Regions from separate parts of the Rahnella sp. ChDrAdgB13 genome, predicted to be linked through region 3. Evidence: predicted binding sites of a transcription regulator. Region 3 holds the regulator's gene; each other region holds the start of a gene.

Region 1 (7,718 bases), on a different contig from region 3:
ATAGCTCAGCTGGGAGAGCGCTTGCATGGCATGCAAGAGGTCAGCGGTTCGATCCCGCTTATCTCCACCAAATATTAAAGAAACCCGCTTCGGCGGGTTTTTTGTTTTCTGCTATCTCCCTTTCGGTTCCCTGAATTGCAGGCATAAAAAAAGGCGCCGGAGCGCCTTTCTTTGTCGTTCTGTTGCTACTTACTACGCCAGTACCAGACCCGCGATAGAAGCTGACAACACGCTGACCAGCGTTGAGCCGTACAGCAGTTTCAGGCCGAAGCGTGAAACTACGTTGCCCTGGTGTTCGTTCAGGCCTTTAATAGCGCCGGCAACGATACCGATAGACGAGAAGTTGGCGAAAGACACCAGGAACACGGACAAGATGCCCACGCCGCGTGGTGAAAGTTCGGTCGCCACTTTTTGCAGATCCAGCATCGCAACGAATTCATTGGAAACCAGTTTGGTTGCCATGATACTGCCGACCTGCAACGCTTCGTGACTTGGCACGCCCATCATCCATGCGAATGGATAGAAGACATAACCCAGCACGCCCTGGAAGGTGATACCGAACACCACATCGAACAGCGCATTCAGGCAGGAAATCAGAGCGATGAAACCAATCAACATGGCTGCAACGATGATCGCGACTTTGAAACCGGCCAGGATATATTCACCCAGCATTTCAAAGAAGCTCTGACCCTGGTGCGTGTTACCGATTTGCAGGTCTTCTTCTGAATCAACTTTATAAGGGTTAATTAACGACAGTACGATGAAGGTACTGAACATGTTGAGCACCAGCGCAGCAACAACGAAGCGCGGTTCCAGCATGGTCATGTACGCACCCACAATCGACATAGAAACGGTCGACATAGCTGTGGCTGCCATAGTGTACATACGTTTTTCAGACATTTTGCCCAGAATATCTTTATACGCGATAAAGTTTTCTGACTGACCCAAAATCAGGGAGCTGATGGCGTTGAAAGATTCCAGTTTTCCCATGCCATTAATTTTCGACAAGACTGTACCGATGATACGGATGACGAAAGGCAGTACGCGAATGTGTTGTAAAATACCGATCAGTGCGGAAATAAACACGATCGGACACAAGACTTTCAAGAAGAAGAACGCTAATCCTTTATCGCTCATGCCTCCAAATACGAAGCCGGTCCCTTCCGCAGCGAATCCTAATAATTTCTCAAACAAGTCTGAGAAGCCTTTCACAAAACCTAAACCGATTGAAGAGTTCAGGAAGAAATAGGCTAATAAGACTTCGATGACCAACAGCTGAACAATGAAACGTAAACGGATATTCTTCCGGTCACGGCTCACCAGTAAAGCGAGTGCAGCGACAACGGCCAACGCTAATACAAAGTGCAATATTCGGGACATGGGTGCTCCAAATTAGAGGCAGGCTATATTTCGACGGACATTTTATGTAACGCGTACATTTAAAACGTGAAGTCGCTTGCAAATATAGAAATTACAGACACGAATTGCAACAAATCGAGGCCTATCACACAAAAAATCAAGATGTTAATAAAACTAAGCACAGTTAGCATTCTTGTGCTAGTTTTATCATGTGCCGTAATGCGTTCTGAATCTGGCCAGTAAATGTCTGTTTTAGGAAAAAGCGTTCTGTAAGTCTTTATGAAAGCTCACAGAATGATTAACCACTCAGTTCACACTTTGCCGCTTACGCTACTGCCTATCAAAGTAATTACTCAGATCATTCTAAATGCACTTGATAATCATTATCAATTAGCTATGATTTATGTAAGCGTAACAATCGTAAGGGTTAACTGACTATGCTGAACAGCCGGGCCGAATCTACAGGCCGCGCAGCCAGAAAGATGAAGCTTTCACTGATGGGACCGGCGTTTATTGCCGCCATCGGTTACATCGATCCGGGCAACTTTGCGACTAACATTCAGGCCGGTGCCTCGTATGGTTATCAGTTGCTGTGGGTGGTGGTCTGGGCCAATGTCATGGCAATGCTGATCCAGCTCTTGTCTGCCAAACTGGGTATTGCCACCGGGAAAAACCTCGCCGAACACATCCGTGACCGTTTCCCGCGTCCTGCCGTCTGGGCTTACTGGGTGCAGGCAGAAATCATCGCGATGGCGACCGACCTCGCTGAGTTTATCGGTGCGGCGATCGGCTTCAAATTACTTCTCGGGGTTACCCTGCTTCAGGGCGCCGTGCTCACCGGGATTGCCACCTTTATTATCCTGGGTCTGCAAAAACGCGGGCAAAAACCGCTGGAACTGGTTATCGCCGGTTTGTTGCTGTTCGTGGCCGCCGCCTATATTGTCGAGCTGTTTTTCTCTCAGCCAAGCATGGTAGCGCTGGGCAAAGGCATGCTGATCCCTGCACTGCCCACCAGCGATTCCGTCTATCTGGCCGCCGGTGTGTTGGGCGCGACCATCATGCCGCACGTCATTTATCTTCACTCTTCGCTGACTCAGCGAGGCGGTAAGGCATCGAAAGAGCAGCGTTATTCCGCGACAAAACTGGATGTCGGTATCGCGATGACTATCGCCGGTTTCGTTAATCTGGCGATGATGGCGACCGCCGCCGCAGCGTTCCATTTCAGCGGACACAGCGGGATCAGTGAACTCGATGAAGCTTATCTGACGCTGCAACCGCTGCTCGGCCACGCCGCTGCGACGACATTTGGCCTGAGCCTGGTCGCTGCCGGTTTATCCTCAACCGTGGTGGGTACACTGGCCGGTCAGGTGGTGATGCAGGGCTTTGTTAAATTCTACATTCCGCTGTGGGTGCGCCGTACGGTCACTATGATGCCGTCTTTTATCGTGATTCTGATGGGGCTGGATGCCACGCGAATTCTGGTCATGAGCCAGGTACTGCTGAGTTTCGGGATTGCGCTGGCGTTGCTGCCGCTGCTGGCGTTTACCGGTAACCGCAGCCTGATGGGCGAAATGGTGAATACCAAAACCGTGCAGTGGGCGGGGCGCATCATCGTGCTGATTGTCGTCAGCCTCAACCTTTATCTGCTGATCGGTATGCTGAAATAATATCCGGCTGAAAGATTCAGGCCATAAAAAACGGGACAGTTTGCGCTGTCCCGTTTTTGTTTGTGTCATTCACTGAATTAATGGCGATGATCGCCATGCCCGCCGCGGTGATCCCGGTCGTGTCCGTGACCGCGATCCGGTCCGCGGCCGTGGTCATAATGCGGACGTCCGTGGTCGCCATGATAATAACGCGGCGGTGGCATCGGACGACGTGGTGGATGGCGATGATTCCACCAGCCCTGATCGCGCCAGCGGTAGCCGTCCCAGTAATCCCCGCGCGGGCCACGATGACCATAATTGTGACCACGGTAACTGTTCCACCAGCTCGGGTTGCGCCAGTCGTACCCATCCCAGTAATAACCGCGACGGTCACGGTCGCCAATGCTGATGGAAAGACCGGGTGTATTGAGACTAAAGTTGCTGGCCTGTACAGCAGGCGCTGCGGCAGGCAGCAAAGCAAACAGCAATGTCCCGAGAAGTATTGGCTTAATCATAGACGGCCCCAGATTCCTTATAATTTATGCTGACAGTTATAAGGGGAAGAGGGGGCGGGTTCTATTGCTTACAATCCTGTTTTGATTGATTTACGCGCCTTAACGGAAACCTTACGGAAACTCCATAAAGGCGCGTTTATTAAGCAGGTGGGTAACCGTTTACACTAAAATCGCTTCGATGGCCGCCAGTTCTTCCGGGCTGAAATGACGGTTAGCCATCATGCCAACCGCATCATCAATTTGCCCGGTTTTGCTGGCGCCAATCAGCACAGACGTCACGCGATCGCCGCGCAGCACCCAGGCCAGTGCCATCTGGGAAAGTTTCTGCCCGCGCGCCTGCGCAATGTCATTCAGCTGACGCACTTTCGCCAGTTTTTCTTCCGTCAGCTGTTCGGCGGTCAGGAATTTACTGTCGCTGGCCGCGCGGGAATCTTCAGGAATGCCCGCCAGATAGCGGTCCGTCAGCACGCCGCCCGCCAGTGGCGAAAAGGCAATCGAGCCCACGCCGTAATCCGCCAGCGTATCGAGTAAATCGGCTTCAACCCAACGTTCAAACATCGAGTATTTCGGCTGGTGAATCAGGCACGGCGTACCGAGCTGTTTGAGGATCTCAAAGGCTTCTTTGGCGCGCGCAGCGGGATAATTGGATAAGCCGACATACAGCGCTTTGCCCTGACGTACGATCAAATCCAGCGCCGCCATGGTTTCTTCCAGCGGTGTGTCCGGATCCGGGCGGTGATGATAGAAGACATCCACGTAATCCAGCCCCATGCGTTTCAGGCTTTGATTCAGGCTGGCAACCAGATATTTTTTTGAACCCCAGTCGCCGTAAGGGCCGTCCCACATGGTGTAACCGGCTTTCGAAGAGATGATCAGCTCGTCACGATACGGCAGCAAATCTTCCTGCAAAATACGGCCAAAATGCTGCTCGGCAGAACCCGGAGGCGGGCCATAGTTATTGGCGAGGTCAAAGTGGGTGATCCCGTGGTCGAAAGCGTGGCGGATAAGCTTCCGGCCATTCTCAAAGTGAGCGTTATCCCCGAAATTGTGCCAGAGGCCAAGGGAAACGACAGGGAGTTTTAGCCCGCTCTGGCCACAGCGGCGGTATTCCATTTTCTCGTAACGATTGGGACTCGCTAAATACGGCATAGAGACCTTTCTTTTAAATTGTATGAATCATGTAAGAATGAGGTAAAAAGCCCTTTTAGTGTATGCGCTTTCACAAGCATTTCCAGATATTCAGATCACATCCGGAACAATCCTTATTTCCTGTTTACGTAGCGCTTGTTTGCATGAATAAAGGCGCAGCAGCTTAAATCCCGGATTCTTTTTCTATTACCGTAACTGCTGAACAAAGACGCCTGCGTGATCTCAGTGCAACGCTGTAACTCTGCGTTTCCACATTCTATTTCGAATAATAAATATCCTATTCCCCTGTTTGGAGTAATACTTAGGCTAGTGGGATTAACTGTTTACTCTATTTTTAACAGAGGATCGTCATGGATAATATCTATACCGTAGGTGACTATCTCTTAGACCGCTTATCATTTAGCGGGATCTCCGAACTGTTTGGCGTGCCGGGGGATTACAACCTGAAATTCCTCGACAGCGTGATTAATCATCAGCAAATCACCTGGGTCGGCTGTACTAATGAACTTAACGCCGCGTATGGTGCAGACGGATATGCGCGTACCAAAGGCATCGGCGCGCTCCTGACGACCTTTGGCGTGGGCGAACTGAGCGCGCTCAATGGCATTGCGGGCAGCTTTGCCGAATATGTTCCGGTGATCCACATTGTCGGGTCACCGGCGCTGACCTCGCAGCGCAAAGGCGAACTGATGCACCACACGCTGGGCGACGGCAATTTCGGCCACTTCATGCGGATGTCGCAACCGGTGAGCGTCGCGCAAGCCGCGCTGACGCCGGAAAATGCGCTGTCTGAAATCGACCGCGTGATTGAAGAAGTGATCTACCACTCACGTCCGGGCTATATTTTGCTGCCCAGTGACGTCGCTGCGTTGCCGGTCACAACCCGAGCCCACGCGCTCCCGGCGCGTCAGCCGCCATTTTCGCCATCTTCTCTGGAAGCTTTTGTTGCCGCCGCTGAAACTCAGTTGCGCGATGCAAGACGCGTTTCGCTGCTGGCAGATTTCCTTGCCGACCGCTTTGACCTCAAAGCCGCGCTGGAAGAGTGGATGGAAGAAGTGCCGCTGCCGCACGCCACCTTGCTGATGGGCAAAGGGCTGTTTAACGAGCAGCAAACGAATTTCGCCGGAACCTATTCCGGCGCAGGCAGCGCGGCGTCAACCCGCGAGGCCATTGAAGGCGCGGATGTGGTGATTAACGTCGGGGTGAAATTTACCGACACGATCACAGCCGGATTTACCCAGCAACTCCCCGACGGCAAATGCATTGATCTCCAGCCATTTTCTGCCCGCGTGGGCGATCAGATTTTCCACCAGTTACCGATGGCTAAAACCGTCAGCGTCCTGCATCGCCTGACCGCGGAACTGGCTTCCGGCTGGCAACCCTACCCGGTGAAACGCACGGCACTGCCTGCCTCGCACGAAGGACATTTCGGGCAATACGAATTCTGGCAGCAGATTCAGGATTTCCTGCAACCAGGCGATATTCTGGTCGCCGAGCAGGGCACCGCATGTTTCGGCGCGGCGGCGCTGAACCTGCCGGAAGATAGCCAGTTTGTCGTCCAGCCATTGTGGGGCTCGATTGGTTTCACTCTACCCGCCGCGTTTGGCGTACAGATTGCGGCTCCCGCGCGCCGCGTGGTGTTGCTCATCGGCGACGGTTCTGCACAACTGACCCTGCAGGGGCTGGGCGCGGCGATCCGCTATGGTTTGCCGCCAGTGATTTTCGTCATTAATAATGACGGCTATACGGTTGAGCGGGCGATCCACGGCGAAACGCAGCGCTACAATGACATCGCACAGTGGAACTGGACGCAGTTCCCGTCGGCGTTTGGCGGCAATGATGTTTTCACCGCGCGGGCCGATTCTCCTCAGGCGCTGAAAGAGGCGATCGAAAAAGCCGGTGCGCATCGCCAGATGGCCTGGATTGAAGTGGTTCTGCCGAAAATGGATATCCCCGAACTGTTAAGCTCGGTGACAAAATCGCTGGCGAAACGTAATTCAGGGCAATAAATCGTCGTCCGTTTCCGGCGGGTCAATCAGCTGGTCGATGAACCAGCTTCCCGCCGGGCCGGGCTGATTATTTTTACTCCACACCGCATCCACGGAAATCTTTTTCGGCCAGCCGCGCAACGGCAGCGTCATCAGTTTGTCATGCCCGAACTGTTTCACCAGCCAGTGGGGCAGCGTCGCCCAGCCAAATCCCTGTTCCGCCATTTCCAAAAGCATCAGATAACTGGGCGCTGACCACACCTGGCCCTGCGCGCGCGGCATTTCACGACGGCTGTATGGCTGTAAACACAGCTCGCGAAACGTGTGTAACTGCTCGGGTTGCAGGCTCTCCATTTTCGCCAGCGGGTGTTCACGGCTGCAAAAAATCGACATATCCGTCTGCTCGGGCAGACGCGCCGCGCCAATATCCGGCGGATAACTTGCCTGGGCTTCCACCATGCCGATATGCGCGCGACCTGACTGCAACAGCTCGATGACGTCCTGATCTTCGGCAATCTGACATTCAAATTCGATATCCGGATAACGCTGCTCAAACCGGCGCAGCAGCGCTTCATGGTGGGTCGGCTGATAGGTATCGGAAAGCACAAACGTCAGGCGGGTTTCTGGCTGCGTGGATAACCGCACGGCCAGCTCATCAAGGCGCTCGCTGGCGGCCAGAATGGCCTGAACGTGGCTCAGAACGCGCTGTCCGGCGGGCGTAAGCACCGGATGGCGGCTCTGGCGATCAAACAACGTTACGCCTAAATCCACTTCCAGATTGGCAATCGCCGTGCTGACCGTCGACTGGCTTTTGCGCAATTTGCGCGCGGCGGCGGAGAAAGATCCGGCGTCGGCCGCCTCTACAAACGCCGTCAGGGCTTCCGGTGAATAGCGCATAAACAACTCTCCTGTGATTTCAATCCATCTACTTTATCGATACTTACTATCTTTCATCCATCTTATTTAGTGATGATAATGCCCGCCTGTGACAACCGTCACCCATTAATTATCAGGAATCAGGCAGGTTTTTATGTCTAAGCAAACACGCAATTCATCTCAGA
Region 2 (7,718 bases), on a different contig from region 3:
TTTAAGCGACGACAGTGCGATCATCTGGCTGAAAATCGGGTCGCTGGCTTTTTCCGGCACAAAGACACCTTCCCACGCCAGTTCTGAACCCGGCATCGGGCCGCCGACAATCAGTTTTTTGCCTGTTTTCGGATCTACAGGCCCCGCATACAACCGGTTCAGCGCCGTCAGTTCTGTGGTGGATAAACACGATCCCTGCGGCGTGGCCGGATCGGTTTTGCACGCCAGAACCGAGGTGTCGAAATGGCAACTTTGCGGGTCGGCAATCAGGCCATCGGTCTGACCATCCCGCGCGTCGCATTGTTTGAGCACGGCGTTGTGGATCAGCGGCAAACGCGCGGCCAGCAGCACCGGTTTGCCGTCAGGCCCGGTATTGGAAAGCGCCTGCCAGGCGTGATAAACCGCATTCTGCGACTGGAAATTCATCGCGGCGGCACCGGCAATAATACCGTTGAAATCATGCGGGAAGCGCTGCGCTTCCATCAGGGCTTCACGGCCACCGTCCGAGCAGCCGTTAAAATAGGAATATGCAGGCGCGCGGCCATAGAAAGCCGTGATCAGCTTTTTCGACACTTCCGCCGTCAGATGCTGGCTGCGGTAGGCGAAATCCACGCGTTTCTGAGGATCTTTACCAAAGTCACCTTCCTTCATGGAATGGCCCATGTCAGTGGCGGCCAGAACAAAACCGTTGGTATTTAAGGGCGTACAACCCGCTGCTGCGCCGATTTGCAGCTGAATATTCCCGCAAAGGCCGCCGCAGCCGATTTGCATATAGCGTTGCTGCCACGATGAAACCGGCAGGATCACCTGAAAACCGATCTCAGGATGCAAATTGCCATCGACTTCACAGGCCGGTGCGCCGTTCACGGTGATTTCTTTGGCGGTCGTGATCCGGCTGCCTTCGCCGCCAATGTCGGTCAGCGAAACGTCGGCAAGTTTTGCGCAGGACATCACCGGTCTGACGACCTCCCGCGCAGGTGCAGTGGGATCAGCAGCGATACTGAAAGAGGAATATCCGGTTAACAGCAGAGGTAACAGACAAAGCGCCCGCCAGCGCCCGTTGAGGCTTTTTAATTTCATAACCATTCCTTTGAATAAAGATTCAGAATTTGTCATAAGAATTATAATGATGGCAGAAATAATAAATAATGGCGTTCAGGGCGGCTGCCGTAATGATTTGCGCGGCAGTTGCAACAAAGTATTAATTTGTAGCGACTGAAATAAAAAACCGCAGATAACAGGGAAAATACGTTCTGTTATCTGCGGGAAAATATTCCGTCACGCTTGACAGGGGTAAATCAGTTCCGGCGCAGAAAATTATTTCGCATGCCAGTACGCCACGCAGCGGACAAAGTTTGCATCCAGCCCGCGGGTTTCGGTGAAATAATCACTCAGGCCTTTGACGAATTTCCCTTCGCCGGTGGCCCAGACGTAATAGTCATTTTCAGGCAGCATCAGACTTTTCAATTTCTGCACAACCGCATCATCTTCGCGATAGCCATTATGCTCATCGCTGACGATCCACTCGACGTTGAAATCTTTTTCTTCATCCAGATAACTGATGCAGCTCACGGCCTTCACTTTCACCAGTACGGTGATTTTTGCGTTTACAGCCGCCTCTTTCAGTTCACGCAGGCGGCGTTTTACTGCCGGAAGACCGGTTTCATCGCAAAGATACAGCTGCCACCGGTAGGTCGTCGGAATAATCAGGGAACCGCGCGGCCCGCCAATGATCAGTTTATCCCCCGGTTTGGCATTGCCGGCCCATTCGCTGGCCACACCGCCGTCATGAATATAAAAATCCAGCGTCAGTTCGTTAGTTTGCGCATCAAAATGCAGCGGTGTGTATTCACGGTTAACCGGACGCGGGCCTTCGCCCCAGGCAATGCCGTCTTCTGTGGCGGTCGGCGGAACAATCATGTCGCCCGGATTTGCCGGGAAGAACAGTTTGATGTGATCATCAAAACCGCGGGACGTAAAACCCTTCAGCTCGTCACCGCTCAGTACAATGCGTTTAAAACAGCCGGAAACCGTTTCCGCGCTTTTTACCGTGATGTGGCGGAAAACCAGTTCGTTCTTAACGCGCACCGGCAGGTTGGCGGCGGAAGATTCAGTGCGTTTGTGTTCCATATTTTTTCTCTCAAGGTGGCGAAACTTATCATCGCGAGCCCGCTCAGGACGTGAATGATTCTCAATTCAGTGAAAGATATATCTTAGTAATATTTTATGCAACGACTTCAAAAAAAAACCGACCATCGTGAAGAAGGCCGGTTGGCGGTTTGTGCAGCAGAACGCACCGGGTGGATTAACGCACCGCGCCGCGCAAAAACATATCGACGGCGCTGCTCACCATCTGGCGGATTTCCGCAATTTCCAGCGGTGCCGGATTACGCTGATAGACGCGCGTGTTGGTTTGCGCCGTCACCAGCGCCAGAAACTGTAAGGCGCGCAGATGCGCATCGGCCTGCGCCAGTTGCCCTCGCTCCATCGCACTGCCCAGGAATTTTGCCAGGATATCGACGCTCTCCCGTGGCCCGGCGTCATAAAACAACGTGCCGATTTCGGAATGCCCGGACTCGGCGATCACCATGCGATACACCGCCAGCGCGGAGACATCATTGGTCAGCACCAGCAACATTCTTTCACCAAAACGGGTGAGGATGGTTTCAAGATTGGCATCCGCCCACGTTTGGGTCAGATCGCTGACGGCGTCGGAAAGATGCCCGGTGGCATAGGCTTTCACCACCGCCACCAGCAACTCTTCTTTCGACGGGAAATAGCTGTAGAGCGTGGCCTTTGAACCGCCGAGACGCCGGGCGAGCTCATTCATTGACGCGCGTTCGTAACCGGTTTCCTGAAACAATTGCGCTGCGGCATCGATAATCGCCTCCCTGCGGGCTTCGGTGCGGACTTTCATCTTCCCTCCTGACGTTGCTATTACGGCCACGGCCAAAAACCGTCGCGGCGAAACTGTACAGTACAGTTCCCTGATGTCCCCACTCTAACGACGGGTTTGTGCCTTGTAAAGCGACCCGCGTAGCCCATTTTTCAGAACGAAGTGCAAAGATTTCGTTAAGAAGCGCATTTTTATTTACCAATTTGTTGATAACAATTATCAGTATCATTATCATTCGCACAAAGCTGAAATGGGTAAGGACTGTAATTAAACCCATATTTTATAAGGACAACGGCTTTTTCACGGAAGATTAAAGCAGATGACAAGCGCGTCTGAATTTGTCGAAAGGCAGTAAATGCGAGCAGAACTTAAAAAAATTAGTGCAGGACTAAAAACAAATGTTCAAATCCTTTACACAGCAGGGTTTGGTGAAAAACGTCATTTTCATGGGGACGATTCTCACCACCACCTTTAACGTAAACGCAGCGGAAGCCGTTAAAGACAACACCGATCTGGCACAGAACAAAGCGCAATCTACAGAAACCATCAAAAAGAAACCGGTGGTGCGCAGTGCGAAGGATCTGGCACAGAACAATGAAGAAGTGATGACCGTCACCGAGACCCTGCCGGATAAAACGCCGGGCTCAAAAACCACCATCACTGCGGCTGAAATGCAAAAACGTGGCGGTAACGATTTCGGTACCATCATGCGTTATGAGCCACTGATCACCGCGACCGGCTCAAGTGGCGGTTCCGGCAACGGCAAAAGCGGCTTCGACCGCAGCGGTTACACCGGCTATAACATTCGTGGTCTGGAAAGCAACCGCGTCAGCATCGACGTTGACGGCATTCCACAGCCAAGTGCTACCGGCCGCAGCTACGCCAGCCGCGCTGGTTTAGGCACATCCGGCATCGGCCGTGATTACATCGACCCGTATATTTACGGCCAGGTGGATATCGAATCCGGCGCAACGTCAGCCGAACGCGCCAACACTTCCATCGGCGGCGCCGTTTCCTTCCTGCCAAAAACCGCAGACGATTACCTGCGTCCGGGCAAAGAAACCTATTTCGGTTACCAGTCTGATTATGATTCTTCAGACCGTTCATGGCACAACGGCATTACTGCCGCTGCCGGTGACGAAACCCTGCGTGGCCTTGTGGCGATCAGCCGCCGCGACGGTCAGGAAACCAGCAACAACAGCGGGACGCACGACGCTTATCCGGCGAACTGGCACTCTAACGCCATCATGACGTCCGGTATCTGGCAGCCAAACGACGAACATAAATTCACCGGCACGCTCGATTACTACGAGAAAATCAATCACACCCATTACGACGCGTGGAACAGCGCTGGCAGCTCCATTCTGGGTACCGCACAGCAGCAAAGTAACACCCGCCGCTGGGGCGCAAGCCTGAAAGACGAATGGACACCGTTCAACGATTTCGCTGACGCCGTGGTCTCCAAAGTCTATTACCAGTACACCCAGGCGCATGACAACACGTACATGCCGAACGCCAGCAAAGAGATGATGAACGTCTATTCCGATTACGACGTCAGCACCTATGGCGCGGAAACCAGCTGGCTCAAAACGCTGGGTCGCCACGAGTTGAGTGCCGGGATCAACGGTCGCATCTCTAACACTGAACGTCCGTTCCGCGAAAGCCCGAACCAGAGTGTTTACACCACCATCATGCAGCCGGAAGCCAACAGCCGTTCTTACGTTCTCGGCGGCTTCCTGCAAGACACCATGAAGTTTGACCTCGACGGCCATAACTTCGGCATCGTGCCTGCGGTGCGTGTGGCGTACCAGAATACGAAAGCGACAGACCTGTCCGATTTGTCTAACAGCACCGTGTCTGAAAGCCAGGTTTCTACTTTGTACGGTAAAGCCAACTCCGATACGCAGGTTCTGCCATCACTGGCATTCACGTATGACATCACGCCTAAGCTGATGACTTACCTGCAATACCGTCGCGGCGCACAGTTCCCGGATGCCAGCCAGCTTTACGGCTCCTGGAACCTCGGTTCTTCTTATGCCGGTTCTCAGCAATATGCGCTGATCGGTAATACCAATCTGAAAACCGAAACCAGCAACAACTTCGAATGGGGCATGAAAGGTGAAGCGACCGAAGGCGTGACCTTTAAAACGGCCGTGTTCTACAACACGTACAAAAACTTCATCGCTAACACCCGTTACACCCGCGCAGGCAGCCCGGGCATGTTCACCAACGTGCCTTCCAATATTTATACGATTTATCAGGCCGAAAACCGCGATGAAGCGTTTATCTACGGTGGCGATCTGAGCACTAAAATCAACTACGGTACGTGGTTCAGCAGCGTTGACGGTCTGAGCACCAGCTTCGCACTGGGTTACGCCAAGGGTGAATCTAAATCCAGCTACGCGGGTGACAAATACGTTGATATCGACAGCGTTCCGCCAATGAAATTTGTAGCCGGTGTGGCATGGGATGATCCGTCAGGTGTCTACGGTACGGCGCTGACTGCAACCTTCGTGAAAGGTAAAAAAGCCGAAGCGACCAACCGTCAGAGCTACACCAACGCCGGTACACCGATCACGGATTCCACCACGGAATACATGAATGTTCCTGGCTACGGTTTGCTTGATGCAACGGCCTACTGGAAAGTGGCGAAAAACGTAAAACTCAGCGGCGGCGTCTATAACATCACCGACCGTAAGTACTGGGATTACCTGAGCAGCCGCAACCTGACTGAAACCACCAATCAGGATGCATACAACAAAGCGCTGGCCGTGATGCCAGGCCGCAGCTTCCAGCTGGGCGTGAATGTCGATTTCTAAGCGATAATTCATCACCGAAAACCTGAGCGCTATGTGAAAACATGGCGCTTTTTTATGTTTCAAGATGCAGGTTATGGCCAATACCCCACGGCCATCTGGCAGATTTTTTCATCGTTTCCCGGGTGCTAGTTTTTAATTTCCATCCATGCTGTCCCAAAGCGAAAGGAAATAAAAGAATGCCGATTACCCGTACTCAGGGGACTGCATTCCCCCATATTTATCTGCCAAATAATGCTCAGAAACAGTCCGCCTGCAACGTGATTGCCCTGTTGCAATATGCCGGTATCTGGCCGGCTGCGGGGCAACGTCGAACCAACGGTGTCATGCGTGTCGATATGCAGGGGCATATTCCGGGTGCCGTTCCGTAATGGCTTCTGAGATGTTTTTTTAACGCCCCTGTCGCTTTTCGCAGAGGCGCTTTTGTGTCTGATTATCAGCAAATAAATGGTTGCCGCGCACAACAGCCCACACCGGGAAACGACTAGACTCCCTGTTTTCCTCATCATCATTTCACTGAGAGATTACATGGAATTAATCAAAAAACCGCTCGCGCTGGTGCTCGCCCTGTTGCTGTCACCCGTCTGCGTAAACGCCACCACCCTGCTGAACTACACCGATCATGAACCGCTGGGTGGCACGCGCACCCGCTTCATCAATGACGTTTTCTTCCCGGCGATTGAAAAAGAATCACAGGGTCGTCTGAAAATTAACGCGCACTGGGGCAGCGAACGGGCGACCGGTTATAACGCGCTGAGCGTAATCAGTGAGGGTTCAGCAGCGGATATGGGCACCGTTGTGCCGGAATACGCGGCCAAAGATCTGCCGCTGCATCAGATTTTTAAAAGCTTTCCCGCCGGGCCGACCGGTGACCGACAGATTGCATTCTTCCGCCGCGTTTACGCCGAAATTCCGGCTTTTCCTGCCGAGTTACATCACGAAAACGTCGTGAACATTTTCTTCGGCACCGGTTATCCGGTGGCGTTTCTCAGCACGAATCCGCTGAAAAATCTGCAAGATATCCGGGGCACGACGTGGCGTTCAGCGAGTTTCTGGCATCAGGATTTTCTGCGAAATGCGGGCGCGAAGCCAGTCACGATGCCGTGGGGCCCGGAAACGGTGAAAGCGTTTCAGACCGGCGCGCTGGACGGCATTATGGTCAACGTGGACAGCGGTTATGACCTGAAAATTCAGAAAATGGCACCGGAGGTTTTAGTCTCGCGCGAGCTGTGGCTCGGCCACGTTTATCTGCTGGTGATGAATGAAAAGGTCTGGAACGGGCTGGCGAAAGCCGATCAGGATGCCATTCACCGCGCCGCAGAAACTGCCTACAAAACTGCCGGTCAGGTGATGGACAAAGGCTATATAAACCAGCTGGATGGGCTGCGCAAAGACGGCGCAAACGTCCGCGAACTTCAGCACAGCGAAGTGGAACACTGGCAAACGGTGAGCCGTTATCCGGAGATTCAGGCCGCGTGGGCAAAAGAGCAAACCGCAGCAGGCGTGACACAGGCGGTTCCGGTGCTGGAAAAAGTCCGCGCAATTTTGGCAGATGAGATGAAGTAATTAAATCGCTCCGGCAGAGGTGACCACCTTTGCCGGAACCCGTTTGTTCGCCCTTCCCCGCAAACCGCTATTTGCCACACTTCCTCTTTTTTACTTTCATAACTGAACCCACCTGTACATTTTCTTGACAGGAGAATTGTCTTACCTCATAAATGTACCGTACTGTACGGTTTAATGAAAAAGTAAACCGACATCCCGCTGCATTTTTTCATAAGAAGGTAAGACGTATGTCTGCGTTAACAAACAGCTATCCGCTGGCAGCTTTGATTTCTTTAGGTTTATTAACGGGGTGCGCGAGTACCCAGCCTGTGCCCTACACCGGGGTCACTTCTTCTTCCCGGATGAAACCTGACACGCAGGATGAATCCGGGCATATCGCTTTCAGCTACAACACGCCGGTCGACTGGAATAAATATTCCCGCGCCATTGTGGATCCGGTG
Region 3 (7,718 bases):
GCCGGAGTCGGGGTGAAACCGTTATTTTCCTGCACAATGACATCTACGCCATTCGCCGTCAGCACTTCCAGCACAGAGATAAACGCCGGTTCGGACAGGGCGTGGGTGTCTTTCCCCACATAGCACGGGCCGGTTGTGCCCTGCTCTTTACGCACTTCAGCAATCGCCTGCGCAATCGCCAGAATATGCGCTTCATTAAAGCTGTGACGCAACGAACTGCCGCGGTGACCGGACGTACCGAATTTCACGGCATGGGCCGGGTTTTGCGGGTCCGGTTGCAGAACGTAATACTGTGACGTTAACTGCGCCACATTGATCAAATCGCTTTGCTGAGCAGGTTGCCCTGCACGGGGGTGATTAGCCACTGGCGCTTCTCTCTTACGCTGAAATTTAGAGGGTGCCGCACACTTTGTCAGTCAGTTCCGCCGGGAACTGCATGAGCTGCATGATGTGTTCGATCATGCTGCGTTTGCGACCTGTGTTGGTGTTAGTAATAACCCAATACGGCGTTCCGGGAACGTGTTTAGGCTTGGTATGAATGCCGTTTTGCAGCAGGGTTTGCTGGTCGCCGGCAAAATAGGTACGCGTGCGGCCATGAAGTGAATCGGTCGCAGCGGCAAATTCTTTTGGGTTCAGGCAATACAAGGTCGACAGGATCAGCATAAAGCGGTTAACCGCTTTGGTCTGCTCTGCATATTCGTCAGACAGTAACAGTTCGCGAACGGCGCGGACTTTATCACGCGACGTCGGCGCGGCGGCGGCAACAGGTTTTTCCTGTGCGACGGTCCCGGCAATAACGGCGGATGTTACTGGCGCGGCAGGAGCGGTCTGGCCAGCAGTAAATTTCAACATACGGCGCAAAATATCAGACGCACTTTCACCGATTGCTTGCGTGTGGCTGGCAATGTAGCGGTAGAGTTCTTCGTCAACCTCAATAGTTTTCATCTTTATCCAGTACTGTTTTTTCTACTAAATTCATTCAAAAGGATTATACAAATTTCTACGCGTTTACGAACAGGTGAATTGCGTCGCTAAGCAAAAAGCAGATTACTTCCCGTTTTCGCTGCGTTCGCCTTCTGTTCCACGTTGTCAAATCCCACTCAGGCATCTGGCAGAAACTTTCTGTTTTAAAAAAAATCATCCGCTACTCATGATAACCTAATGAGATTGTTTATCTGTATGAACTTCGCCATGAAATTACATTATCGCCTGCAAGAACCTGAAGTCGCTGGCAGCGATGCGCTGCCGGTTCTCCTGATCCACGGACTGTTCGGAATCCTTGATAATCTGGGCGTTCTCGCCCGCGACCTGAAACAACAGCATAGAGTGTTGCAGGTTGATTTGCGTAATCACGGGCAATCCGGGCGTTCGCCGGAGATGTCTTACGCCGCAATGGCGCAGGATTTAATGGAAACGTTAGATGAAGTCGGTTTCCAAAAATTCATCGTAATCGGCCATTCCATGGGCGGGAAAGCGGCTATGGCGCTGACGGCGCTGATTCCCGACAGAATTGAGAAGCTCATCGCCATTGATATCGCGCCAGTGGATTATCACGTGCGCCGTCACGATGAGATTTTTGCTGCGATTAATGCCGTCACCGGGGCCGGATTGCGCGACCGTACCTCCGCTACCGAATGTATGCGTGAGTATATAAAGGAAGACGGGGTGATTCAGTTTCTGCTGAAATCCTTCCAGCAGGGAGAATGGCGCTTCAATGTGCCGGTTCTGCTGAACGAGTATGCCAAAATTGTCGGCTGGGAAGAGGTTCCGGCGTGGGATCGTCCGGCGCTGTTCATCCGTGGCGGGGATTCGCCTTATGTGCAGGATGCGTATCGCGAAGATATTGGCCGCCAGTTCCCGCAGGCAAAAGCCTATGTAGTCGCCGGAGCCGGTCATTGGGTGCACGCAGAAAAACCCGACGCCGTCCTGCGCGCTGTGCATCGTTTCATCGATTCGCCGTCGGTTTAACATCCTGGGGATAAATTGTGCAAAAAGTCTGCACAACTTCGAAAGTTAACGTGAAATCAGGGCAATCAGGCGTTGTGAACCCCAGGCGCGCCAGTGTATGATTGCGCGCTATAATTTTGCCGCCCCGTTTTACTCGAAGTGAGTTACGGGGGGTAAATTGGGTCAGGGTTTCTTAGCCCGAAATGTGTGAAACGCTCGTCAGGAATCGGCTTGCCGTTTTCCGATGTAAAAACTTCCCTGGTTGTACCGCTACCTATGGCAAAAGAACAACTGGATCGCACGACGATTGATCTGTTCGCAGATGACCGCCGTCCGGGGCGTCCAAAAACTAATCCGCTTTCCCGTGATGAACAGCTCAGGATCAACAAGCGCAACCAGTTACGCCGCGATAAAGCGAGCGGTCTGCGTCGCGTAGAGCTGAAAATGAACGCCGATGCTGTTGATACCCTCAATAAGCTGGCAGAAGAACGCAATATCAGTCGTAGCGAACTGATTGAAGAGATGTTGCTGTCGCATCTTAACGGTCAGGAAGGCTGATAAAAAAAGCGGATAACCTCCCGGTTATCCGCCTGTTTTCTTTCCTTTTACGCCTTAACTCTCATCTCAGAACGTTTCCCAGTTTGCACTGCTTTTCGATGTCATTACACCGGTTGCAGGCCGTAACAACGGCTGAGAAACCACGCTGGCGGGTCGTTTTCCGACATTAGTGATGCTGTCTTTGAGTTTGAACGTCGCGACGGCGTTGTTTAGCAATGCAGCCTGCTCTTCCAGCGAAACCGCCGCGTGTGAAGCCTGTTCCACCAGTGCGGCGTTTTGCTGCGTTACGCTGTCCATTTGTGTGACTGCTACCGCAACCTGGCTGATGCCTTTGCTTTGCTCATCAGACGCCGAAGCGATTTCCGCCATAATATCCGTGACATGGGTGATTGAACGCACCACTTCGTTCATTGTCTGACCGGCGTTTTCCACCAGTTTTGAACCGCTGTCGACGCGGGATACGGATTCACTGATCAGTGATTCGATTTCTTTCGCCGCCTGCGCACTGCGCTGGGCCAGATTTCGGACTTCACTGGCAACCACCGCAAATCCACGCCCTTGTTCGCCTGCCCGCGCGGCTTCTACCGCGGCATTCAGCGCCAGAATGTTGGTCTGGAAGGCAATGCTGTTAATAACCGAGGTGATCTCTGCAATTTTCTTCGAGCTGCCGGAGATATCTTTCATGGTGCTGACGACGTCAGCCACAATGTTACCGCCTTTTTGCGCGGTAGAAGACGCTTCCATCACCAGCTGGCTCGCGTGATGGGCATTGTCTGCGTTGTGTTTTACCGTTGCCGTCAGTTCTTCCATACTGGCTGCCGTTTCTTCCAGTGCAGACGCCTGTTCTTCGGTTCGGGAAGACAAATCATTATTCCCGGCAGAGATTTCGGACGCGCCCTGATAGATGTGGTTGGTACAGTTGCGGATGGTCTGAACGGTATTTTCCAGACTGGACTGCATAACGTTGAGCAACGGGATCAGTTTACCCGCGCAGTTTTTGCCGAACTCTTCCAGATAATGCGTCAGGTCGCCGCTGGCAATTACGGCGAAGTGATCGCGGATTTTATCCAGCGGTTTCACCAGTGCCATCACCAGATAACGGTCGGTCAGCAGCAAAATAAGCAGGCCGAGAGAAAAAGCCGTCAGCAGAATAACTTTGCTGTAATAAGTCAGATGGTTTGATTTGGTCTGCGCCGCCTCGAAATCGACCGCAATCTGCCCGCTGACTTTCGTCATTGAGGCACCAAAATTGCGGCTCAGCGCTGGAACGGTATCGTTCGCCAGCTGATTATAGGCATCGAAATTTTTGCCGATGGCCGCTGAATATAACGGCGTAACGCCTTGCGCGACCAGACTTTCCCAACTGGAGACCAGTTCCTGAACTGACGCTTCATCTAATCCCGGATGCGGAGCCGTTTTGAAACTCGCCAGCGCCTGTGACAGACCATCGAGTGACTGTTTTGCCGTATCAAAAATTTCCTGCCCTTTTGACGGATCCGCCTGGAGCTGCCCCACGGCACGACTTAAGCGTGTCACGGTACGAAAGTACTGATCATTTCCTTTATTGATCAGTGCCATATTGTTGACCAGTTCGGTACTGTTTTGGGTGTTCTGAGTCAGCGTATTCAGGGAGGTGACGGTGTAAATAGACACACTCGCCCACATGACGCAAAAAATGCCCAGAATCGTTAATAATGCGGCCCTGATGGTAATATTTTTTAAAAACTGCACGATATGCCTCTCTCGAAACAGGACTGTTTCTGGTCTGAGGATTGACGGGGATGCGGAGAATCAAGACAGGTAGCCAGCAGGCGTTTGCCCCCGGACATGTTTTGAACACCTCTCCGGGCATCGATTTCTTTATTATGTTGAGATTCCTCTCGCATCATCTATCGGCGTTCAACGGGCAAACTTAAGGAGTGGCGGGAATTATTTCTTAATTTTGCTTTTGCCCTCAATAAGTTTGAGGTTATTAAAAGCACACGAAGGCGATAACACTTAAAAAGATTGCCCGATAAACTTATTCACCAGTTAAGAAGGCGAGCTGAAACATATTCTCCGCCGCGCGAGTTTGCTATCATCTGCGTTATTATTGCCTGCAATGCAGAGCACTTCATTAAGAACAAGAGGTTAGGTAATCTTATGGCCGTAGTAGGTATCTTCTTTGGATCCGATACAGGTAACACCGAAAACATCGCGAAAATGATCCAGAAGCAATTGGGTAAAGATGTTGCAGAGGTGCATGACATTGCGAAGAGCAGCAAAGAGGATCTGGAAAAATTCGATATTTTGCTGATCGGTATTCCAACCTGGTATTACGGTGAAGCGCAGTGTGACTGGGACGACTTTTTCCCGACGCTGGAAGAGATAGATTTCGAAGGTAAGCTGGTTGCGCTGTTTGGCTGCGGCGACCAGGAAGACTATGCCGAATACTTCTGTGATGCGCTCGGTACCGTGCGTGACATCATCGAGCCTCGCGGCGCGGTGATCGTAGGTCACTGGCCAACTGAAGGCTATCACTTCGAAGCTTCAAAAGGTCTGGCTGATGATAAGCACTTCATCGGGCTGGCAATTGACGAAGATCGTCAGCCGGAACTGACCAACGAACGTGTTGATGCATGGGTCAAACAGATCACAGAAGAACTGAGCCTTTCAGAAATTATTGGCTAAAAACCCTGTTGGCCCTGAGGATTTATTCTACAATTGAAGGGCCAAACTATTACTGAAATTAACAATTTAACCGCTACAAAATTGTAACTTTCGGTGGTATCAAGGTACACTGAGTTCATCTGTTTTTTCTATCGATCAAGTCGTTGCATTATTGAATGTGACAGGCATTTTGTGATCTTTATTAACAGGCTACGTTTTTGAGAATCGGCACACTTCCCTTAAACGAAGAATCCTTAAACGACAAATTTTTGTGCCGCCGATGCCACAGGCTGCATGCCTCAACTTGATTAGCACATAGTAACAGGACTGAATCCGCATGACTGACAACAACACCGCACTGAAGAAAGCCGGCTTAAAAGTCACGCTTCCGCGCCTCAAAATCCTGGAAGTGCTGCAAGCGCCGGAAGGTCATCACGTTAGTGCGGAAGATCTTTATAAGCAACTGATTGATATGGGCGAAGAAATTGGTCTGGCCACGGTTTACCGTGTTCTTAACCAGTTTGATGATGCCGGTATCGTCACCCGTCATAACTTCGAAGGCGGCAAGTCTGTTTTCGAACTGACTCAGCAACATCATCATGATCACCTGATCTGCCTTGATTGCGGCCGCGTTATTGAATTCCGCGACGAATACATTGAAGGCCGTCAGCGTGAGATTGCGAAGAAACACGGTATTAAACTGACCAACCACAGTCTGTATCTGTACGGACACTGTGAAGCGGGCGATTGCCGCGAAGATGAATCTTTGCACAATGACAAACCTGCGCAGTAATCTGCACGGTCAGTCCGAATAAATTAACCGCTGAAAGGCGGTTTTTTTATGTCTGTGTTCCAGGATGAGAGTTAAAACGCAAAACCCCGGCAAGCCGGGGTTTTGCGTTCTATGATGATGCTTGTTTCAGATCCCTGCTTTTAGTTAACCGGATTAGGTGCGTTATTGGCTTTGATTTCCTGCCAGATCTTGCCGCAATCCGCCGCATACGCCTGTCCGTCACCGGTCTTACGCGCCGTCAGACAGCGCTGATAATCCACCACGCGAACCGTTTCCTGTTCCGCAAATTTCTGGTGGGCTTTTTCCTGTTTGAGCTTGTTCAGCAATACCTGACAGGAGGCCAGTTTGTCCGGATTGCCTTCTGCCGAATTAATACACGCGCTGTATGCCTCACGCGTTTGAGAAATCTGAGCCTGATCCGCGGTTGGCGCACAACCTGCCAGCACAACGGAGGAAACCACAATCATCAGTAATTTTTTCATCGACATAGCGGCCTCAGAAAATAGTGAATGGAGCGATAACGATGAATTTCACGTCTTTTTCATCCTGGAAAATGTTGCCGTACCCGCCGCCCCAGCTCGGGATATCCGAGTGGTTGTCGTACTGGGTGTAATGCAGTTTGAACAGCGTACCTTTCGCGCGCCCTTCCTGAATGGTGTACAGCGCATCAAGGCTCCAGGCACTTTCTTTCAGGCGCTGGCTCTGATCATAGATGGGATTGGTACTCGGTTTGGCATCCCACGCGTAAACATAAGAACCGCCCACTGCGAAGCCCGGCAGATCCCATTTCGCCAGATCGTAAAGTACACCTGCGTACACCGCTTTTTCGCCGTTAGCGTTGAAGTCAGAACGGTTGTCCCACCACACATCAAGACGTCCGTTAGAAGAAGAATACGTCGGGGTCATGCGTTGTAAAAAATAACCCTGATTCCCCTCAGCTTTGACCATCGTCCCTTCCAGACGCCAGTTGAACTGGCCGGTGGTGTAACCGAAAGTCAGTGCCTGCAACCAGGCCAGACCGTCATACAGGCTGTTCGGATCGTTCTGGTTGCTGATACGATCTTCCGCACCGTAGAACTGGTAGCTGGTGGTGAGCGGATTGCCCATCAGATCAATTTTGTACGACGCTTTGGCGAAGTACTGGTCGACGTAACTTTCTGCCTGACCGAATGCCGCTTCCAGTACGAGATCATTTTTGAAGTCGTATTTCGCACCCAGCGAGTGGATATAGGAAACACCGGTTTTCTTGTCGTTCTGGCGGAAATCATCCATCTCCAGATGCCACGGCGATTTGTATTCATCCGCCCACATGTAGGAGAAACTCAGTTCGCCCGGATCGCCAAAATCATGTTTATACCCGGCTTCAGCACCGCGATAGGTACCCGGCATAAAGCTCCAGTGCGGGGCGATCAGCGTTTGTCCGGTGGGCTGAATGTAACCAGCATGGCCCCAGAATCCGCCGTATTTGAATTTACCGGCCGCTTTGTAGAGGCTGACGCCGCCTTTATCGCCGGAATAGTCTTCGTCATACGCATGGTTTTTGGAGGAGAACGCGATTTCGTTCGGGTGGCCGCTGTCGCTGGCTTCGGCTAATTCGATCGCGGTAAATGCGGCGACGTCGATACCGAACATGTCCCAGGCATAGCCGGAAGAGAAATCAAGGTTCAGGTTGGCGGTCGCGTGCGAAAGGTTGGTGGCGTATTTATCGTAATCGGGGTTATTCACCGTGACTTTTGTGCCGTCAGGGCGGGTTTCTTCTTTGGTTTTGTTC
Region 4 (7,718 bases), on a different contig from region 3:
AAACGCCCATCTGACCTCCCGCATGGTCGATGGCAAAGAGCAGGAAGGCGCGAAATTTCGCGATTACTTCGATCACCACGAACCGATTTCTCAGGTGCCTTCCCACCGTGCGCTGGCCATGTTCCGCGGCCGCAACGAAGGCGTCTTACAGCTGGCGCTGAATGCCGATCCGCAGCATGACGAACCGCCGAAAGAAAGTTACGCCGAACAAATTATTATCGACCATCTTGGCCTGCGGCTAAACAACGCCCCGGCCGACGTCTGGCGTCGCGTGGTGGTGAACTGGACGTGGCGCATCAAAGTGCTGCTGCACCTCGAAACCGAACTGATGGGTACCGTGCGTGAACGCGCCGAAGATGAAGCGATTAATGTTTTCGCCCGCAACATGCATGATTTGCTGATGGCCGCACCGGCCGGAATGCGCGCCACCATGGGCCTCGATCCGGGTTTACGTACCGGTGTGAAAGTCGCCGTTGTGGATAACACCGGCAAACTGGTGGATATCGATACCGTTTATCCCCATACCGGTCAGGCAGCGAAGGCGGCACAACAGGTTGCTGCGCTGTGCATCAAACATAATGTCGAACTGGTGGCTATCGGTAACGGTACCGCTTCCCGCGAGACTGAGCGTTTCTTCCTCGAGCTGCAAAATCAGTTCCCGGCGGTAAAAGCGCAGAAAGTGATTGTGAGTGAAGCCGGTGCGTCGGTGTATTCCGCTTCCGAACTGGCGGCGCTGGAATTCCCGGATCTGGATGTTTCCATTCGTGGCGCAGTTTCTATCGCGCGCCGGTTGCAGGATCCGCTGGCGGAACTGGTGAAAATCGACCCGAAATCCATAGGTGTCGGCCAGTATCAGCACGACGTCAGCCAGAGCCTGTTGGCGAAAAAACTCGATACCGTGGTCGAAGACTGCGTGAACGCGGTGGGCGTGGATCTCAATACCGCGTCCGTTCCACTGCTGACCCGCGTGGCCGGTCTGACCCGCATGATGGCGCAGAATATCGTTAACTGGCGCGACGAAAACGGTCAGTTCCGCAACCGTGAACAGCTGCTGAAAGTCAGCCGTCTGGGGCCAAAAGCCTTCGAACAGTGCGCGGGCTTCCTGCGTATTAACCACGGCGATAACCCGCTGGACGCTTCAACGGTTCACCCGGAAACCTATCCGGTGGTCGAAAGGATTCTGGCGGCGACGCAGCTGGCGCTGAAAGAGCTGATGGGCGATTCGAATGTGCTGCGCAGCCTGAAAGCCAGCGAATTCACTGACGAGCAGTTCGGCGTGCCGACCGTTACTGACATCATCAAAGAGCTGGAAAAACCGGGGCACGATCCGCGTCCTGAGTTCAAAACCGCGACCTTTGCCGATGGCGTGGAGACCATGAATGACCTGATGCCGGGCATGATCCTTGAAGGCTCGGTCACTAACGTCACCAACTTCGGTGCGTTCGTGGATATCGGCGTTCATCAGGACGGACTGGTACACATTTCTTCACTGGCGAACAAATTCGTCGAAGATCCGCACACCGTGGTGAAAGCTGGCGATATCGTTAAAGTCAAAGTGATGGAAGTTGATTTGCAGCGTAAACGTATCGCGCTGACCATGCGTCTGGACGAACAACCGGGTGAAGCGCCTGCACGCCGTTCTGCCGCGCCAGCTTCAGAGTCACGCGACAATCAGAAACGTCATACACCCAACAAACCGGCGGGCCGCAATGCCGCGCCAGCGGGCAATAATGCGATGGCCGATGCGCTGGCCGCCGCGATGGGTAAAAAACGCTAATTTCTACCTTTTCACCTATCAAACGAAAGCCGCTGATAACCAGCGGCTTTTTTTATGTATCTTTTTTCGACACTTTTTAAACTCAATCCTAATGAATCAATCACTGAGGTAAATCAATAAAACAGATGTCCCACAGGCATAGCATAGCCTCGCGGTGGAGATACCCGTGAAGAGGTCAACCTCTTTTCTTTTGTCTCCACACGCGTACTAATTATGATAACTATTCTCGTTTGTACTTCTTTGCGTATTCAATACGCCGTCAGCCAAAGGCTGGCAATTTCGCACCAGGGACAATTTCTGAGCAGTTCTTTTTGCCACAATAATCGCAGTTAAGTGAGATCAACGGGCATGGAAGCGCGGCGTAACATTTGTCACGCGGCCCCCATAAATGCCTGAACGCTTCGCGAGGAACTATGCAACTTCAATCAAAACGTGCTTACAAAATCACCGGCTTTTCTCATGAAATCAGCCCGGCTTATCGTCAGAAACTGCTGTCTCTCGGCATGCTTCCGGGGTCTTTCTTCAACATCATCCGCGTAGCGCCGATGGGCGATCCGGTGCAAATCGAAACCCGCCGCACCAGTCTGGTCGTGCGCAAAAAAGACCTCGACCTGCTCAAGCTTGAGATCCTGGCCTGATTTTTACTGATGAATGCTTTTTGCAAGATTGTTTAGCGCGGCCTCTGAAGGTTTTCCGCGTTTTTTCCCTTTCTCACACGTAGATCTGAACGTATGAAAGCACTGACTATTGGCCTGATTGGAAATCCAAACTCAGGTAAAACGACTCTTTTCAACCAGTTAACCGGTTCACGCCAGCGTGTCGGGAACTGGGCTGGTGTCACCGTCGAACGTAAAGAAGGCCAGTTCGCCACCGCAGATCACCAGATTACGCTGGTCGATTTGCCCGGTACCTATTCGCTGACCACCATTTCCGAACAAACCTCGCTCGATGAGCAAATTGCCTGCCATTACATTCTGAGCGGCGACGCGGATCTGATGATTAACGTCGTGGATGCCTCAAACCTTGAGCGCAATTTATACCTGACACTGCAACTTCTCGAGCTTGGTGTGCCCTGCATCGTCGCACTGAACATGCTCGACATCGCCAAAATCCAGAACATCAATATTGATATCCCGGCGCTGTCTGCGCGCCTTGGCTGTCCGGTTATTGCTTTGGTTTCTACCCGCGCCAGTGGTATCAAAGAACTGAAAGCCGCCATCGACGCATTGCCGCAAGTGGCAAAGCTTGAACGCGTGAAATATCATCCGGTGCTGCAACAGGAAGTGGACGTGCTGGCCGCAGAAATGCCGCAGGACATGGCGCTGCAACAGCGTCGCTGGCTGGCTTTGCAAATCCTCGAAGGGGATATTTACAGCCAGACGCACGCAGGTAATGCGCAGGGATTATTGCCGCAGGTGAAAGCCCGTCTGGCGGAGCAAAAGCTGGAAGATCCGGCGCTGCTGATTGCCGACGCGCGCTATCAGAGCATTGCGTCGCTGTGCGCGGACGTCAGTAACTCGCACCTCACCGCGCCCAACAAACTGACGCAGGTGTTGGATCGCGTGATCCTCAACCGTTTCCTCGGTGTCCCCATCTTCCTGCTGGTGATGTACCTGATGTTCGTGCTGGCGATTAATATCGGCGGCGCGTTGCAACCGATTTTCGACATCGGCTCCGCAGCAATTTTCATTCAGGGGATGCAATGGGTGGGCTTCACCCTGCACTTCCCGCAGTGGCTGACCATTTTCCTTGCTCAGGGCGTCGGTGGTGGTATCAACACCGTGCTCCCGCTGGTGCCGCAAATCGGCATGATGTATCTGTTCCTTTCCTTCCTTGAAGACTCAGGTTATATGGCCCGCGCAGCGTTTGTGATGGACCGCCTGATGCAGTCGCTTGGCCTGCCGGGTAAATCTTTCGTGCCGCTGATTGTCGGTTTCGGCTGTAACGTGCCGTCCATTATGGGTGCCCGTACGCTGGATGCGCCCCGCGAACGTCTGATCACCGTCATGATGGCGCCGTTTATGTCCTGTGGCGCACGACTGGCGATCTTCGCCGTATTCTCTGCGGCGTTCTTCGGGCAGGACGGCGCGTCCGTCGTCTTCTCACTGTATCTGCTGGGTATTGTCGTCGCCATCCTCACCGGCCTGCTGCTCAAATACACCATCATGCGCGGTGAAGCGTCGCCGTTTGTCATGGAACTGCCGGTGTATCACGTTCCCCATCTGAAAAGTCTGTTACTGCAAACCTGGCAGCGTCTGAAAGGTTTCGTGCTGCGCGCCGGTAAAGTCATTGTGATTGCGAGTATTTTTATCGGCGCACTAAACAGCTTCTCTTTCAGCGGTCGGGCGGTGGATAACATCAATGACTCCGCACTGGCTTCGGTCAGTAAAGTGCTGACGCCGGTGCTGGCACCGATGGGCGTGCACGCCGATAACTGGCAGGCGACGGTTGGCCTGGTGACCGGCGCGATGGCGAAAGAAGTGGTCGTCGGTACGCTCAATACGCTGTACACCGCAGAACATATCCACAATGAGGAATTCGACGCAGCAAACTTCCATCTGCTCGCTGAACTCGGGGGTGCCGTAGAACAAACGTGGCAGGGCCTGAAAGACACGTTCAGCGTCAGCGTGCTTTCTAACCCGATCGAAGCCAGTAAAGGCGATGGAGAAATGGGCGTCAGTTCGATGGGCGTGATGAGCACAAAATTTGGTACCGCCATTTCGGCTTACAGCTATCTGATTTTCGTGCTGCTGTACGTGCCTTGCGTGTCGGTCATGGGCGCGATTGCCCGCGAAACCAGCCGCAGCTGGATGACGTTCTCCATCTTCTGGGGACTGAACGTGGCGTATTCCCTGGCGACCCTGTTCTATCAGGTGGCTACTTTCAGCAACCATCCGGCGTACAGTTCGGGCGTTATACTTATCGTTTTGCTGTTTAACGCTATCGTTCTTACCTGCCTGCGCAAAGCTCGCAGCCGTGTCAGCGTTCATTTGCAGCCGCGTAATGTTGCGGCCTGTTGCGAACCGGCGACCGGCAACGACTGCCACTAGGAGATACGATGACTACGCTGATTGAGGTTCGTGATTCTCTCGCACTGGCTGGCCGGGCAGATGCCCGCCAGCTTAGCCAGCTACTCAACGCGCCGCGGCCGCTGGTGCAGGCCATGCTCGAACGGTTGGTGGCGATGCGAAAAGCGGAAGCCATCGAAGCCGATGACAGCTGTCTGAGCGGCAGTTGTAAAAGCTGCGCCGACGGCAAAAAATGCCTGACGGTTTCCTATATGCTCATTAATTAAGACACGTCGTCCTCTGACACCGGGCTTTCGCCCTTACTGAATAGTCGCGCTGCGGCTATTCAGTTATCATCGGCATGCCACAACGGCCATCAAAGCGCCGCAGGAGCCTGCATGATCGACAGCGAAATCACCTTCCGTAAACTTGAAATTTTCCTCGCTTACATGGAAAAGCAGAACATCACCCGCGCAGCCGAACAACTCGGCCTGAGCAGCGTCAGTGTGCATCGCGCCCTGCATTCTCTGGAGGAAGGTTTGCGCTGCCCGTTGTTTATCCATCGCGGACGTAATCTGCTGCCGCTGCCCGCCGCCGAAGCGTTACTGGAACATGCCACGCAGGTGATTGAGCAGATGGAACACGGCATTCAGGCCACGCAGCGCGCCGCGGGTTTTGGCGATAAACGTCTGAAAGTCGGCACGCTGTATTCGCTGACGCTGGAAACTATCCCGCGCCTGATCATGGGGCTGAAACTGCGCAGACCGGAGCTTGAACTGGAACTGGTGATGGGCTCCAATAATGATTTGCTGCAAAAGCTGGAAGACGGCCTGCTGGATGCCATTCTGATTTCGACCAGTGATTCGAGCGTGGATGCCCAGCGCTACGATCAGCTGCCGCTGTTTCAGGACGATATTTTTCTCGCCGCCCCTGCCAGCGCAGAACTGGCCTGCGAAGGCACGGCTGATTTGCGCGATTTTAAGCAGAAAAAATTCGTTTCCCTGGCCGAAGGATTCGCCACTTACCACGGCTTTCAGGAAGCCTTTCAGGTCGCCGGTTTTGAGCCGGACATTGTCACACGGGTAAACGATATTTTTTCAATGCTGAGTCTGGTACAGGCGGGTGTTGGCTACACGCTCATTCCCGGCAGGATGAAAGGTGTGTATGAAAATACGGTGAAACTCCTGCCGCTGGCTGAAGCCTATCAGATGCGTCAGACCATTTCGCTGGTCTTCCCGCACAGCCGCGAGCACGATCCTAATCTTCTCGCCCTCGCTGCTGAAAGCCGGATGTACGCGCTAGCAAGCAGAAAGCGCTGACAGACGCTTGTTGTTTTGCGCAATCAACACGACCGGCCAGTGCGTTTGATCCGGATGGGAACTCCAGATGGCAGATTCCGGAATGCTCACGCCGTCATAACGCATTTTCGAACCGTCATAAGGGTAAAATTGCCCTTTCTCTGTATCGAGTATGAAAACCAATAATCCGGCTGAATCCTGAGCAAGACGCTTCCACAGGGCGCGACCCCCGGAGTAATGATCGTTATCACTCATCAATGTAAGATGCTTTTTTACCACCAGCGTTTCATACAACAATGTCGCTAAACGGTAATCGCGCATTCCGGAGTTAACCACCACACCTTCCACCTGAAACGCTTTGTCGTCTTCCCAAAACTGACGCACCTCGAGCATTTCATCGCTATTTTCCCTGCGGGCAAGTTCCAGAGTAGCCACCACATGGTGTCGGTTTTCCCCCCGGTTATCGGTTCTGGTTTGTGCTTCGGCAATGGCGATAAATGGAATTTTTTCATCATAGATGACCAACATATCTATGTTGTTGAAACGTATTTCATCAATGACTTCAAACCGTCTGGCCAGAGTGGCCGGACTGTACGATCTTTCAAGCACGATCATTTGCGAATCCCCGCGAATTAAAACTGGCATGATATCCCTTCGTTCAGAGTGGTTAGACATTAGCACGCTGCGCAATTATCAAACAGCGCAACGCGTTTCACCCCCAACCTATCATGCCTTTAATCAGCGTTCGTTTTCGCGCAGCCGCGCTGCGAGACGTCCCGCAACATGCATCCCTGACTGGCACAAAGACAGCGCCTCGCCCTGCTCCATCGCGCGTCGGGTGAGGCCAGTCAGCACTGCGCCCGGCGGCATTTCAATCGCCAGCCGCACATCGCGCTGATAAGCCGCAACCATGGCATCACGCCAGTTCACGGTACGCGCCATATTCATCGCCAGATCGTCGGAAATTTTTTCCGGCTGCCAGTACACGCGCCCGGTCGTTCCGCTGAGATAACCGCAGGTCGGGCGGGAAATATGAATCTCTTTAAACGCCTCGACCAGCTTAGCCGCCGGTTCCTCCAGCAGCGCACAATGCGACGGCACGCTGACTGCCAGCTGATGGGTTTTCTGCGCGCCGAGCCCTTTGGCGAGCTGCATGACCTGCGCCATCGCGTCGTCGCTGCCGGCAATCACCAGCTGGTCTTCGGCATTGATATTGGCGAGATATACCGGGGATTCGGCGCTGTTGACCTGCGCTACCAGCGCTTCAATCTGGCTTTGCTGCAAACCGGTAATGGCGGAAAGACCAAAGCCCTGCGGATAAGCCTGTTGCATCAGTTCACCACGCAGGGCGACCAGCCGGACGGCATCCTCAAAACCGAGCGCACCGGCAATCACCGCGGCGGGGAATGCGCCAATCGACAGTCCGCTGCAAAAATCTGCCTCAATACCTTCGGCCTGACACTGCTTCGCCCAGACCACACCGGCAATCAGCAAACTCAGCTGAACCGCGCGGGTTGAACGTAAAGCCTCTGCGGTATCGAGCAGCAGAACATCTTCGGCAAGCGCATTGCTGGCCTGTTCAATGAGGGAATGCGTGAGCGAATTATCCGGCAAACGGTGCAACATTTGCGGCAC

What was found. The regulator Fur, encoded in region 3, represses iron uptake genes when iron is present. The targets are predictions, from matches to a motif close to ATAATAATGAGAACNACTATCAA.
Region 1: a site for Fur is predicted at 1,727-1,749, ahead of J8X26_RS10280 (Nramp family divalent metal transporter). Genes of this name have one in related genera too.
Region 2: a site for Fur is predicted at 3,103-3,125, ahead of J8X26_RS14820 (TonB-dependent receptor domain-containing protein). Genes of this name have one in related genera too.
Region 4: a site for Fur is predicted at 1,985-2,007, ahead of feoA (ferrous iron transporter A). Genes of this name have one in related genera too.

What each region holds. Positions count from the first base shown of each region.
Region 1 covers NZ_JAEMGT010000031.1:2-7,719, forward strand. Annotated here, with positions in the region: gene J8X26_RS10275 (NupC/NupG family nucleoside CNT transporter) at 193-1,380, opposite strand; gene J8X26_RS10280 (Nramp family divalent metal transporter) at 1,797-3,026, shown strand; gene J8X26_RS10285 (DUF2502 domain-containing protein) at 3,104-3,520, opposite strand; gene mgrA (L-glyceraldehyde 3-phosphate reductase) at 3,680-4,669, opposite strand; gene J8X26_RS10295 (alpha-keto acid decarboxylase family protein) at 5,020-6,678, shown strand; gene J8X26_RS10300 (LysR family transcriptional regulator) at 6,667-7,554, opposite strand; gene J8X26_RS10305 (multidrug/biocide efflux PACE transporter) at 7,688-7,718, shown strand, end outside.
Region 2 covers NZ_JAEMGT010000052.1:3,921-11,638, forward strand. Annotated here, with positions in the region: gene J8X26_RS14805 (tannase/feruloyl esterase family alpha/beta hydrolase) at 1-1,080, opposite strand, end outside; gene J8X26_RS14810 (siderophore-interacting protein) at 1,318-2,130, opposite strand; gene J8X26_RS14815 (TetR/AcrR family transcriptional regulator) at 2,306-2,917, opposite strand; gene J8X26_RS14820 (TonB-dependent receptor domain-containing protein) at 3,343-5,715, shown strand; gene J8X26_RS14825 (hypothetical protein) at 5,892-6,083, shown strand; gene dctP (TRAP transporter substrate-binding protein DctP) at 6,241-7,278, shown strand; gene J8X26_RS14835 (DUF3313 domain-containing protein) at 7,506-7,718, shown strand, end outside.
Region 3 covers NZ_JAEMGT010000081.1:11,164-18,881, reverse strand. Annotated here, with positions in the region: gene pgm (phosphoglucomutase (alpha-D-glucose-1,6-bisphosphate-dependent)) at 1-365, opposite strand, end outside; gene seqA (replication initiation negative regulator SeqA) at 391-945, opposite strand; gene ybfF (esterase) at 1,180-1,968, shown strand; gene ybfE (LexA regulated protein) at 2,224-2,505, shown strand; gene J8X26_RS19510 (methyl-accepting chemotaxis protein) at 2,572-4,236, opposite strand; gene fldA (flavodoxin FldA) at 4,648-5,175, shown strand; gene fur (ferric iron uptake transcriptional regulator) at 5,492-5,947, shown strand; gene chiQ (ChiQ/YbfN family lipoprotein) at 6,088-6,429, opposite strand; gene J8X26_RS19490 (OprD family outer membrane porin) at 6,443-7,718, opposite strand, start outside.
Region 4 covers NZ_JAEMGT010000012.1:47,321-55,038, reverse strand. Annotated here, with positions in the region: gene J8X26_RS04910 (Tex family protein) at 1-1,777, shown strand, start outside; gene feoA (ferrous iron transporter A) at 2,191-2,415, shown strand; gene feoB (Fe(2+) transporter permease subunit FeoB) at 2,509-4,827, shown strand; gene J8X26_RS04895 (FeoC-like transcriptional regulator) at 4,836-5,072, shown strand; gene J8X26_RS04890 (LysR family transcriptional regulator) at 5,184-6,104, shown strand; gene J8X26_RS04885 (hypothetical protein) at 6,084-6,728, opposite strand; gene mdcH (malonate decarboxylase subunit epsilon) at 6,822-7,718, opposite strand, start outside.